Regions from separate parts of the Paenibacillus sp. FSL H8-0168 genome, predicted to be linked through region 1. Evidence: riboswitches for the same ligand, from Rfam matches in the RefSeq annotation. Region 1 holds a riboswitch; each other region holds the start of a gene.
What was found. Region 1 has a riboswitch for cyclic di-AMP ahead of MHI21_RS06820 (hypothetical protein). Riboswitches for the same ligand answer to the same signal wherever they lie in the genome.
Positions count from the first base shown of each region.

Region 1 (3,209 bases):
CATTATGATTTGCGGTCGTGGTGGAATGGCAGACACGCTATCTTGAGGGGGTAGTGGGCGTACGCCCGTGGAGGTTCGAGTCCTCTCGACCGCATTATATGCAAGACCTAGTTAAAAAAGCATCCTGACACGATTTACGTGAAGGGATGCTTTTTTTGTTAAGCATTTTTCGTTATATTCTTTAGCCACGGAAGCCACGGTTGCAACAGGTCGTTTATTAACTGTGATAATGAAGAATGTCAGTTTTGCTGCAAAAGCTTCTCTATATCTCCCGCCAGCTTATCTGGAGTGGTTTGCGGTGCATAGCGCTTAAATACGTTACCTTCTCTTGTAATTAAGAATTTAGTAAAATTCCATTTGATCGCTTTGGACCCTAACACCCCCGGAGCTGTTTGGGTCAGGTAGCGAAATAAGGGGTGTGCTTGATCGCCATTGACATCTGTTTTGGCGAACATCGGAAAGGTAACCCCATAATTGATCTGGCAAAACTCGGAAATCTCCTCGCTGGAACCTGGCTCTTGTTTGGCAAACTGATTGCTGGGAAATCCCAAAATCTCGAGCCCCTGTTCATGGTACTGGTCATATAGCTCTTGTAGCGCTTTGTATTGGGGGGTTAACCCACATTTGCTGGCAGTGTTCACGATAAGCAGAACGTTCCCTTCATATGTGGATAACGGAATTTGTTTCCCTTGCAGGGTTTGCGCATCATATTCATAAACGGTCATAGTATCTCTCCTTATTCAATATTCAACAATTAAATTGTAAGCAATTAAAAACAAGGTTGCAAGTCTGGAAAAGCTGTATCAAGCCTTTAGCCGCTGTAAAATCGTATTTTGTTTAAAACAGTAAATCGCACCGCAAATGAAGCGAATTAAGGTGTTTCTTCTTATAAAAGAGGGTTCAATCGGTGTTTAGCTGGTACATATAGCGTATTTTCTTCTCTTTTTACAAAAAATGGCCAAAAACGCTTTACCCTACGCCAATATTGACATGCTTGTCATTTTCAAAAAGGGATGAAAAACAGAGATTGAAGGAGCTGTGAGAAGCATAGTTTCATTGTAAGCGTTATTATTAATCTTCTATGCTCTAAAGGCCGATTTATAACCCCGCAGTTGAGCTTTACAGTCTTCCATGCGCGGGTGTATGATTCAAGACGTAATTTCAAATTAACTTGAATGAAGCAACAACGAAATGTCTATAGCGCTGAATTTTGCAGTTGCAAAAGCGGGGGAACCAATCGAGACTGTACGGCTTGCCGGGTGTCTCATGGGGTGAATTTTCCGGTCAAGTGCCAGAAATAGGGCGACTCTCACGTCCGAATCCGACAGCTAACCTCGTAAGCGTACAGGGAGAGGCAACAAACCGCCGTGTGCAGCCATGGTTTATTTTATCATGGATATGTCAGAAGCCGGAGGAAAGCCTTTTTCCTTCGGCTTCTTTTTGTTGTCTTTTTATACCGGGAGAGGAGCTACTGATGGAAGGTCGGTTAATTATTGTCACTGCACCGAATGAAGCGGGCAGAAGTTTTGTGAAATTGCTTATTTTCAAAAAATTGGCGTTTGCAGTTCTGACGAATAGCGCCCAGGAGGAACGACAGCTCAAAAAAATGGGTGTGGAGCACATTGTCCGCATCAATACCATGCAAGCGGGAAAATGGAATTTTCCAAAAAAAGAAATTGGTAGTGTGTATTTGTTCGAGAACAGCTTGAATCTGACTTGCCGTTTCCTACAAATATGTCGACCACTAACATCGGAATCGATCTATGTTATTACACACGGCTGTAATCCACAAGGAATTTATCGGGGATTGGGAGCGGACCATGTGATCTACACATTGAACGGAGAGGTGGGTTTTCTGCTGAACGGATAAGCACTTATAACATAGTTGTTTTATGATTTTATGATGAAATAAGAATGGCGATCTGAAGACCGATACGGAGGGTATAAACATGATGGATATATACATGCTGCTCGTCATGGCTGTGAGTTATGGAGTGATACTGCTGTTTGTACGCTGGTGTGATGCGCAGACCTCTAAAGGAGGACGAAGAGGATGATCGTTATACTCGGGCTTACGGCTATTGTGTTTATGTATTTAATCTACGCACTCCTGAACCCTGAAAAGTTCTAGTCACTGGTAGGGATAGAGCGGGCGGGAACAACAGATCTGAACATTAAAGCATCATAGGTAGCAGGTTTTCGCAAACGTGTGCACACAATTGGTGCTCTGGAAGCAGGTCTGTTGTTCCAAACGCAGGAGCATTTTGAAGGAGGAATAAAGGATGGAGCTGCTTCAAATTGGAATTGTGATCGTTATATTGCTGCTCTTGGTAAAGCCAATGGGTACCTATATGTATCATGTATTCTCGAATGAACCCAATCGGACGGATCGGATTTTTGGCAGAACAGAAAAGCTGATTTATAAGGTAGTAGGCTTGAAGAAAGTGGAGAGCATGCGTTGGACTACGTATGTTATGAGTTTCATTGCTACGAACGCCGTGCTTGTGGCGATCAGCTACTTGCTGTTGCGTTTACAGGGAATGCTTCCCGGTAATCCGGCTGGAAACAGTAATATGGAAGCATCACTAGCTTTTAATACGGTAATCAGCTTTATGACGAATACGAATCTCCAACATTATAGCGGAGAAAGCGGGCTTACGTATCTGACACAGATGGCGTTCGTCACGATGATGATGTTCACTTCGGCTGCTTCCGGTTTTGCGGTTGCTGCGGCTTTTATGAGGGGATTGACGCGGCGCGGTGAAGGGATGGGCAATTTCTTTCAAGATTTTATTAAAGCCATTATAAGAATTTTCCTGCCGCTGGCCTTTGTGCTTACGCTGGTGCTGGTTGGATTGAAGGTACCACAGACGCTACAGCCTACGGCGGATCTTACGACGCTGAGCGGAACACAACAGCAAATTTCTATGGGACCCATTGCTTCTCTGGAGTCCATCAAGCATTTGGGGACAAACGGGGGCGGATATGCGGGAGCTAACTCTGCGCATCCTTTTGAAAATCCAAGTCCTTGGACGAACGTGCTGGAAATTTTGGCAATGTGGGTAATGCCGGCTTCGTTGCCGTATACCTTTGGATTGTTTGCCCGTAATCGTAAGCAGGGCTGGATTATTTTTAGCTCCATGATGGTATTGTTTCTAATTTTTCTATCCATTACGTACGTGTCTGAAAAGACAGGTAATCCGTTAATC
Region 1 is NZ_CP151948.1:1,475,136-1,478,344, forward strand. Features, by position in the region: tRNA gene MHI21_RS06810 (tRNA-Leu) at 12-94, shown strand; gene MHI21_RS06815 (glutathione peroxidase) at 240-725, opposite strand; cyclic di-AMP (ydaO/yuaA leader) riboswitch at 1,192-1,359, shown strand; gene MHI21_RS06820 (hypothetical protein) at 1,475-1,870, shown strand; gene kdpA (potassium-transporting ATPase subunit KdpA) at 2,283-3,209, shown strand, end outside.

Region 2 (3,209 bases), 1.3 Mb from region 1:
GGCCAGATGGCGGACTTTTCAGTGGATCACATCACAAACCACAAGCTGGAGAATGGATATGAAGCAGTCGTGACGGTCAGCAAAAAAGGGGCGGATTATCCCAAGATCCCTGTCCAATTTACCTTCAAGGATGGTACCACGATATTCAAGGCTTGGGACGGCGCGGGGAAAAGCACAACTTTTCGGATCAAAAGTACTTCTCCCGTTTCCTATGTAACCCTTGATCCCTTATATACCATTGCACTGGAGAACAAGCATATTAACAATAGCCTAAAAGCCGAATTGGACGAAAAGCAACAAACCCGTTGGAGTGTAAGTGTAACCAAGCTGTTGGAGACACTGCTTGGAAGTCTGTCATGGTGAGGTGTCTATAGATGCGGACTGTTATAAAAGAGGGCTGGGCGCTGGTGCGCATACGATTCTATATCGTTATCATTTTATTTCTGTATCGACTACTGTGGGGGGTGTTTATCTATCGGCTGGTGCAGTCTGCCGTTATCCCGCTATTGCTCCGTTATCCTGATCAGGGTCAAAACGAGCTGGGACAGACCTTATTTTGGATGGAGAGTCAGATTGCTCTGATGGACAGCCGGGAAGTACATGTGTATTTGTGGATACTACTAGGGGCGACTGTACTACGCATACTGATCACTCCCTTCATTAGAGCCGGAATATATCAAAGTCTGCATACCGATGCGACTGAACCGCAAAGCCTGTCCTTTTTCAAGGGTATGAAACGCCATGGCATGTCGTCGCTGTTGTATTACACCATCGAGTTGGGACTGCTGCTGCTTCCCGCCTTTTGGGTAGTACCGAGACTCTACCCTATTGTAGCAGGAGCACTTCAATCTTCCTCTTATCTGCTGCATTTATTGCCCTATGTCATTGGATGGATGGCATACGGATGGTTCATTCGGCAGTGCATCCTGTATATGCAACTGGGTACTGTCGGTGGTCACGCCATACTATCGTCCCTGCTCGCCTTCTTTCGCCAGCTCCTCCCAGCTGTCGGTATATCCCTTTTGCTCGGTGCTTGTGTGCTGCTGGTCTTCGGTCTATTTGGCACCGTGGCGATGATTTGGACTGGCATGCTGGCGCTCATTCTCCAGCAATCGTATCATTTTGTTACTAGTCTGGTCAGGCTGTGGCATATCAGTTCGCAGTACAGACTATGGCATACCGATATCTCTAGTAGAAGCTAAGCCCTGCCTTTATGTTTTTTACTTCATTTCCGTCTGTCGAAAAACCTTGATTCATACTCGCGCAAACGACACATAACTGAATACTGTTAACAAGATCTGTTCCTGGGACATTAGGAGCAGATTTTTTTTGTAACTTTTTGTAATGAAACATTTGCCAAAGCCAGCCGTCTTTGTTACAATAATCGCAGTGAACTGATAGTAACAACTTTGTAATCTTTATTGTAACCTTTATCTCAAAAATAACGTTATTGTGAATACTGCTCTCCAAGGTGCACATCTTAAGTTAAGCCTAATTCCTGGCACCTAGGAAGCGGGGGAACCAGTTTGGGTGAATTGATCTCGCAACAGAGTGGTCATAGGGGAACCTTCTACCGAATCCTTAAGCTAACCTCGCAGGCATTGGAAGGGGTATATTTTTTTTGAAGAAGAAGCTAACGATCGCAGCTATGGGTCTTGCCATTGCCTTTACATCTTTTACATTCGGTGGCGGCAGTGCATATGCAGACTCTAAGATGGACCAGGTCATTCAAGATGCCAAAGGAACGAACTACAGAAGCGGAGGCACTACACTCGAGGGATTCGATTGCTCCGGCTTCACAATGTACGTATACAACAAACTAGGAATTAAACTTCCGCATCAATCCGGATCACAATTCAAAATGGGATCTTCTGTATCCCGCGATGAAATGAGACCTGGGGATCTGGTGTTCTTCAACACCACAGGAAGAGGCATTTCCCATGTAGGTATCTTCGTAGGTGAAGGGAAATTTGCCCACTCCTCGACTTCACGTGGTGTAGTAGTTAGCTCACTGAACGAAAATTATTACGCTAACCGCTATGTCGGTGCAAAAAGAATTATGAGCACAGACGCTTACCATTCTGTAGCTTCAGATATTCCTGATGACGATAACGTAGAATAACTAACGCACAGCAAGCTAACCCTAGCCGCAATTTGATTCTGGCCGGAATCGAATTGCGGTTTTTTATGTCCACAACATCAGCAATTATTATCTTTACTGACGAACTGAGACCTCAAAAGGTTTCAATTGTAGCGAACATCGTCGGTTTTACCGTCACCGCTGGGGGAGCATATGAGCAGTAATTCCTTCTTATTGAATGTATACCCGACTTAGGTATGAAATAAACACGCTTGCCATTCCTCTGCAACTTGTCTACAATCTGTTGTTAATGATTGAAGTACCTGTGTAAAAGGAGGATGGAACACATGCCGGCCTCAATATCCAACTATCGGATCGTACCGATGGACGAGCATCAAGCGGCTGCAATCTGTGAGTGGCACTATGATCCACCTTATAACATATACGGTTGGCTCCCCTGGGAACAAATGAAGGCGCTTGAAGTCGAATTTGGAAGTCCCACGCTTCGCCAAGAGCAATATGTTGCCGTACTGGATAAAGAGAACAAACTGACGGGATTTGCTCAATATTTTCCTATGATCGGTGTGACCCGGCTAGGTCTTGGAATGCATCCTGACAGATGCGGACATGGCAAAGGCTCTGATTTTGTCCGTGCCATTGCAGAGGAAGCTCAACGACGCAACCCGAAGAATGAAATTGATCTAGAGGTGCTCACTTGGAATGGGCGCGCTATCCGGGCCTACAAGGCGGCTGGATTTGAGCTTACAGATACCTATGAACGCCAGACTCCTGATGGCAAAAAACCATTTTATTGTATGGTATATCGTCCCGAGCACCCAACCCAGATTCTATGATAAAAGCGCCTTCGGCATACAACCACGATGTTGTATAGCGAAGGCGCTTTTATCATCATACGACAGATCATTACAAGCTCAATGACTGCTGCGCATTTTTTCAAAAGCTTCATTATATTGTTGGGCTTCCTTAATATCCACGGCCATAATACCGCCGTCGTCCCAAGAGGTCAAACGCAGAGTCACGGTCTTATAATCAATCGTAATAAATGGATGATGATTGAATGCTTCAGATATAGCGGCAACTTCATCCACGAATGCAATCCCTTTCATAA
Region 2 is NZ_CP151948.1:136,650-139,858, reverse strand. Features, by position in the region: gene MHI21_RS00570 (M1 family metallopeptidase) at 1-363, shown strand, start outside; gene MHI21_RS00565 (hypothetical protein) at 375-1,202, shown strand; cyclic di-AMP (ydaO/yuaA leader) riboswitch at 1,479-1,616, shown strand; gene MHI21_RS00560 (C40 family peptidase) at 1,622-2,122, shown strand; gene MHI21_RS00555 (GNAT family N-acetyltransferase) at 2,428-2,934, shown strand; gene MHI21_RS00550 (4a-hydroxytetrahydrobiopterin dehydratase) at 3,013-3,209, opposite strand, start outside.
Region 2: it holds a riboswitch for cyclic di-AMP, as region 1 does, so the genes downstream of both, MHI21_RS00560 (C40 family peptidase) here and MHI21_RS06820 (hypothetical protein) in region 1, are expected to answer to the same signal.

Region 3 (3,209 bases), 1.7 Mb from region 1:
ACATTGTCTCTGAATAGTTCAGCATATCTGGCTGAAATTTTCCGAGCAGGTATCCAGGCAGTAGACCGTGGACAGATGGAGGCTGCTCGTTCGTTGGGTATGGGACGCGGTAAAGCTATGCGTCATGTCATTTTGCCGCAAGCGTTTAAATCTATTTTGCCTGCTATCGGTAATGAGTTTATTACGATCATTAAAGAATCATCCATTATTTCGACCATTGGGATGGTGGATATTATGTATCAGGCCCAGGTCATTAAGAACATCACCTACGAAGGATTAAGTCCGTTCGTAATCGCAGCCGCTATTTATTTTGTAATGACATTCAGCTTGTCTAAGCTGCTGGGTTTATGGGAAAGGAAGTTGAGAGCCAGTGATCACCGTTAAACAACTGCGTAAATCGTTCGGTAAGAATGAGATTTTAAAAGGCATTGATATAGATATCGCAAAAGGTGAAGTCGTCGTCATCATCGGCCCCAGTGGTTCGGGGAAGAGTACGTTTTTGCGTTGTATGAATCTGTTGGAACAACCTACAGACGGGGAGATTTTATTTGAGGGCGAGCCGATTACAGCTCGTGGCCATAATATTAATGTAACCCGGGAGAAGATGGGGATGGTGTTCCAGCATTTTAATCTTTTCCCGCATAAAACAGTGTTGCAGAACCTGACGCTTGCACCAACGCAGGTTAGAAGACAGTCAGGCAAAGAAGCGGAAAAAATTGCGCTAGAACTCCTGCGTACCGTAGGGCTTGAGGATAAGAAGAATACCTATCCGAACCAGCTATCCGGTGGTCAGAAGCAGCGTATTGCGATTGCGCGTGCTTTGGCCATGCAGCCGCACGTAATGCTGTTCGATGAGCCGACTTCTGCATTGGACCCTGAAATGGTTGGAGAGGTTCTGGATGTAATGAAGAAGCTCGCCGAAGGCGGCATGACAATGGTAATCGTGACGCATGAAATGGGTTTTGCCCGCGAGGTGGGCGATCGAATTATCTTTATGGATAACGGTCAAATTGTAGAGCAAGGTACACCAGAGCAGGTATTTGGCACTCCAAGCCATGATCGCACTCGTGATTTTCTTGCCAAAGTATTGTAAGGAAGTGCTGATATAATCTATAAAAAAAGCCCTCCGTTTAACGGAGGGCTTTTTTTCTTTTTGTCACCATTTCCCCATACTTTCGTAACAAATATCGATTTCTTGATGACAAAATTGTAACGAGTATAGTATGATGTTCAAGGTTCCCAACATTTTCATGCGGATAAGGTTACAAAATTGTGATATTATGCAGTAAGCCAAAACTTACCGGGACAGCATACAGTTATGACAAACGCTGAATGCTGGGTCCAAACTATGGGAAGTGCGGGGGACGTAACAACGGCAGTCATTCCGATACGTCATAAGACGATGTGGAATATGCCTAGGGGTGAATTGCACAAGCATAGGGCTTCTCCTGAGTCCGAATCCGACAGCTAACTTCGCAGGCATAACAGAGGAGGTACATATCTTTGAAACATCTAAAACATATTGGTAAAACGATGAAATTTGCGGTGCTTGCCGCAGCTATTGCAGGGTTGGCACAGACAGCTGGAGTAGCGGATGCTGCTTCGCTTCACACTGCCAAAGAGGGCGATACCTTCTTTTTGCTTGCTCAACGTTATGGAGTATCGGTAGACGAGCTAACGAAGGCGAACCCAAACATTGCTTCCAACAATATATATGCAGGTCTGCAAATTAAGGTACCTGGCGAAAAAAGTGTGAAGGCAGCTTCGGATTCGAAGCCGCAGCTTCTTACGGAGAAAGCAACAGCGAATGAGGGGCCAACGATTGAAGCGTGGGGCAAAACATTCAACTATAGCAAAATAGTTGACGTTAAGGCTTCAGCGTATTCTGCCGCAGCCGACGAGAATGGTAAATGGGGAGCAGTGGACTACTACGGCAATCCGCTTAAACTAGGTACAATTGCGGTAGACCCGAACGTCATTCCGATGGGCACGAAAGTGCTGGTTACAGGCTATTCCCACCCAGGTTTGCCGGATCATTCTTTTGTAGCTGTCGCTCGCGATCAGGGCAGCGCCATTACAGGAAAGAGGATTGATATCTTTATTCCTGGCAACAAATCATTTGTGAACGACTTTGGATTTCAAAATGTGAAGCTGTACGTTATTGATAAATAGCATTGTACGTATATACGGTTTAATTAAACATAATATATATTATGTAAACTTAATGTCTGTATCCTACCGCATATAACTAGGTCGGACTCTTATCAGGTCTTATCCATAAAAAAGGCTGTCTTGACGAGCAGAAAACTTCTGCTGGTAAGACAGCCTTTTTACGTTGCTTTAGCTTGCAGCTCAATCATAAACATATGGTTATTTCCGTTCCGATGTGTGGAGTAGCCGGGGGACTGTCACAAATTTGTAGCCCTTAGCTTTTAGAGAGTGAATTAGACCCGGCAGAGCTTGGACAGTGCCTTGCAGGTTGGAACTTTGACCTCCACCTGCGTGCATTAAAATAATAGAGCCAGGCCCGGTAGCTGGAATCACATTGCGCTGAATTTGTGTTTTACTTAATCCCTTCCAATCGAGAGAGTCTACATTCCAATTGACAATCATATAGCCATGACGACGTGCCCATTGGATTTGAGGCTCCGTGATTTCACCGTAGGGTGGACGAATCAACTTGGGGCGAAAACCTGCGCTGGCTTGCAAAATACGTTCTGTTTTTGTAATCTGGTTGCGAAAGCGTTCTGGTGTGGCCTTCCTAAAATCTGGATGAGTATAGGAATGGTTTCCTATAGCGTGGCCTTCACGGATAATACGGCGTATGATCCCCGGATGCTTTTCCGCACGGTGACCGACGATGAAAAAGGTGGCTTTGATGCCATTGGCGTGTAATACGTCCAAAACCTGCGGCGTATACCTAGAATCGGGCACATCATCAAAGGTTAGGGCAATTTGGCGGGTGTGTGGACCGCACATTTTAAAAATGTCCGCATGTTTTTTTCGCAGCATTGCTAATGTAGGAGTTGCTCGATCTGTGCTCTGATGTACAGAAGAAGCAACAGCTGCTTCCTTGGGATGGGGCGTTCCGGTGTTGGGAGGCGCATCCGCGTGAACGGGTAAACTTGAGAATGCTAGTAACAGTGCCAAGCATGGCAACACTCCCCTGTACGGCATATGTATCCCCCCTTTCCGTGCAGTGGTACCTA
Region 3 is NZ_CP151948.1:3,173,782-3,176,990, reverse strand. Features, by position in the region: gene MHI21_RS13995 (ABC transporter substrate-binding protein/permease) at 1-384, shown strand, start outside; gene MHI21_RS13990 (amino acid ABC transporter ATP-binding protein) at 371-1,093, shown strand; cyclic di-AMP (ydaO/yuaA leader) riboswitch at 1,329-1,497, shown strand; gene MHI21_RS13985 (3D domain-containing protein) at 1,504-2,172, shown strand; gene MHI21_RS13980 (polysaccharide deacetylase family protein) at 2,371-3,177, opposite strand.
Region 3: it holds a riboswitch for cyclic di-AMP, as region 1 does, so the genes downstream of both, MHI21_RS13985 (3D domain-containing protein) here and MHI21_RS06820 (hypothetical protein) in region 1, are expected to answer to the same signal.

Region 4 (3,209 bases), 2.6 Mb from region 1:
AATCCGACGGCTTAAAGCCAAAGCGCTTGACCCATACTGCGGCCGCCTGCTCCTTGGCTTCGAGGGTCATGCCGTCCTCAGCCACACGTACAAGCCTGTTACGTGCTTGTTCATCCGTAGAAATATCAGCCTGTGTGTAATTGGTATTGGAGGTGATTCGTTTAAAGCTAACGACCTTGCCAGTGGATAAATCCACATGAATTTGCAGCTTACTCTTCGCTGAGGATTCAGGCAGATCGACCCGAAAGGTTTCGTAAGGGTAACGTTTTTTCCATGTACGGTCGTACTGTTGAAGCAGTTTTTCTCTAGATAAATAACCGTACAAATCTGTTTCGGCCTGATAGGTCACGACGGGCTCCTCAGGCTGTGATTCAGTATAGCCCAGCTCGGAGCGGGCGAAGTCCAATGCGTGTATGACCGCTTCTTGTTTGCTGATGACCTTTGCGTTCATTACTGATTCTGGACTCGGATTGCTAAGCGAGGGAATAAGCAATTGAAAGATAAAAAAGCAAATCAGGCCAATCCCGCCCAGCAAGCCTAATTTTTTGAAGTTGGCCGTGAGCACGACCGGTTTCCCGATAGGATTCATGAGTTTCCTCCTTAATCTGTAAATAAGAACATCCATTAAAGATATCATACTGCACAGGTTCCCGCCAACAGACTAGCGATATTCATGAAAATAGAGTGAAAGCACTTTAAAGTTCCAATAAAATTAGATAAGCTGCGATTAAACGATGCCCATTCGCAAAATAAAGCCAATTTCACGTTTTTTCGGCGAAATCGGTTTTGTGATCTGGATATAGAAGGATTATAATCTTGAGGCAATGCCTATAAAATACATAGGTAATGATATACAGTTGAGCCGAATTTCTATGGGAAAACGGGGGAACCATGTTACTGGGGTGAATTTTACAGCCGATCCTGCTGGATCGGAAGTGTAAATAGGGCATACTGTGCTGCCCGAATCCGTCAGCTAACCTCGTAGGCTATGAGCAGGAACCAAGTCAGGCACTCGGTTTTCCGGTGTCTTTTTTTGTGCGTATAAAAGTGTTTGGATTGGTTAGACCGCTGCGGGTGCAGATTATTCTTCCGATTGCTGTTATCCCCGGATTTTTTGATTGTATACCCCCTTTAATGGTTAAAATCCGGAGATAAAGGCAAACGCTTCGCTTCTTCAGAACAATTCTGCCCCCTTCGCTACTGCGCGCCATTAGCACAGGGGGATCGAATAGTGCTTGACATGCATTCTTCCTGTATTCAGGGAATGCTAATTATAGTTACTTAAGGTTTGGAAAAATCAAAAAATTCAGGGGCAACGACGATCGGAAGATCAAATGGAACGCGTAGCGAGCTTACACCGTATTAAATCACTGTTTTTATAGTTTTAAGGATTAGGAGAGAAGTGATGAATAGATGAATCCCAATGCAAGCTGGCTTCGGCTTTCTCCACCGCAGATATTCGTTGCGGGCTTTGCCATTATCATTCTTATAGGTAGTTTATTGTTAATGCTGCCGATCTCCAATACAACAGGAAAGCCACTTGCGTTTATAGACGCTTTGTTTACTGCCGCCTCTGCGACCTGTGTAACCGGGCTTGTCGTAAAGGATACCGGGCTCTTTTTTACCACTTTTGGTCAAGTTGTCGTCGTTGCGCTGATCCAGATCGGCGGTCTTGGCTTTATGACCATGGCTACCTTGATTGCACTGGTGTTCAAGCGTCGGATTTCCTTGCGGGAGCGTCTCATTTTGCAGGAAGCGATGAATCAGACTTCTGTAGAGGGAATTGTCGGGTTAATCCGTAAGGTATTACTGTACTCACTGGTTATTGAAGGCGTATGCGCTACGATATTCTCGGTTCGCTGGTCCTTTGATATGCCTGTAGGCAGGGCGATTTATTTTGGAATCTGGCATGCCATCTCCATGTTTAACAATGCTGGTTTTGATTTATTCGGTGAATTTCGCAGCTTGACAGGTTATGTATATGATCCGATTGTTAATTTTACCGCAATGTTTCTAATTATTTCTGGCGGCATTGGTTTTGTAGTGATGTCAGACCTGGCAGAATATCGCAAGCGCAAGAGACTGTCCTTGCATACCAAGGTGGTACTCAGCATGACGGGCGCTATGATTGTAGTCGGCACGCTCGTGATTTTTGTATTTGAGTTTACGAATCCAAAGACTCTTGGCTCGCTTGATTGGGGTGGTAAGCTACTGGGATCTTTATTCCAGTCCGTTACTCCCCGTACCGCAGGTGCCAATACGCTGGACATCGCAGGCTTGCGGCAGGCTACGCAGTTTTTTATCATCATACTCATGTTTATTGGGGCTTCCCCTGGCTCCACTGGAGGCGGGATTAAGACCACAACATTCGCCCTGCTCATTGGAGCAGTGATTTCGATGCTGCGGGGGCGGGAAGATATTGTACTGTTCAAGTACCGACTTGCGCAGGGACGAATTTACAAGGCTTTGACCATTACACTGCTGGGGTTGCTGTTCGTGATCGGGGTGACCATGATTTTGTCGGCAACCGAAGATCATCATTTTCTGATGATCTTGTTTGAGACGGTGTCTGCGTTTGGTACGGTGGGGCTGTCGATGGGGCTTACACCTGATTTAACAGTCATAGGTAAGCTGGTGATTACCCTGACGATGTTTGCAGGTAGACTGGGGCCACTCACGCTAGCTTATGCACTGGGGCCGAAAAAGGGTAAAGAATTATATCGTCATCCGGAAGGCAAAATGATTATAGGATGAATCATTTCATATACATTTCGTTGGTTTAATCATTTCAGGATTTTGCAAAATTCGATACCAGTCGCTCCGAAGTCAAGATATAGACGAACTAAACCATTTCGATCTATATCTTCTTCATTGGAAGTCGCTTATGGGATTTTTGCAAAATCCCCATTTATGAAATTGATTCAGATAAGGAGTTTTCGAGTAGATATGAAAACGCAGCAGTTTGTAGTTATTGGCTTGGGGCGGTTTGGCTCAAGCCTGGCTTTGCAATTGGTGGATATGGGGTGCGAGGTGCTAGGCATTGACCGGAATGAGGATGTTGTGGACAGTATGAGTGAGATGTTGACACATACTGTCGTGGCGGACGCTACCGATGAAGACTCGTTGCGATCACTGGGCATCCGTAATTTCGATTGTGGCATTGTTGCTATTGGTGATGACATTCAGGTAAGCATCCTCACCGCCATTTT
Region 4 is NZ_CP151948.1:4,635,612-4,638,820, reverse strand. Features, by position in the region: gene MHI21_RS20500 (type II CAAX endopeptidase family protein) at 1-589, opposite strand, end outside; cyclic di-AMP (ydaO/yuaA leader) riboswitch at 851-1,003, shown strand; gene MHI21_RS20495 (TrkH family potassium uptake protein) at 1,414-2,754, shown strand; gene MHI21_RS20490 (TrkA family potassium uptake protein) at 2,947-3,209, shown strand, end outside.
Region 4: it holds a riboswitch for cyclic di-AMP, as region 1 does, so the genes downstream of both, MHI21_RS20495 (TrkH family potassium uptake protein) here and MHI21_RS06820 (hypothetical protein) in region 1, are expected to answer to the same signal.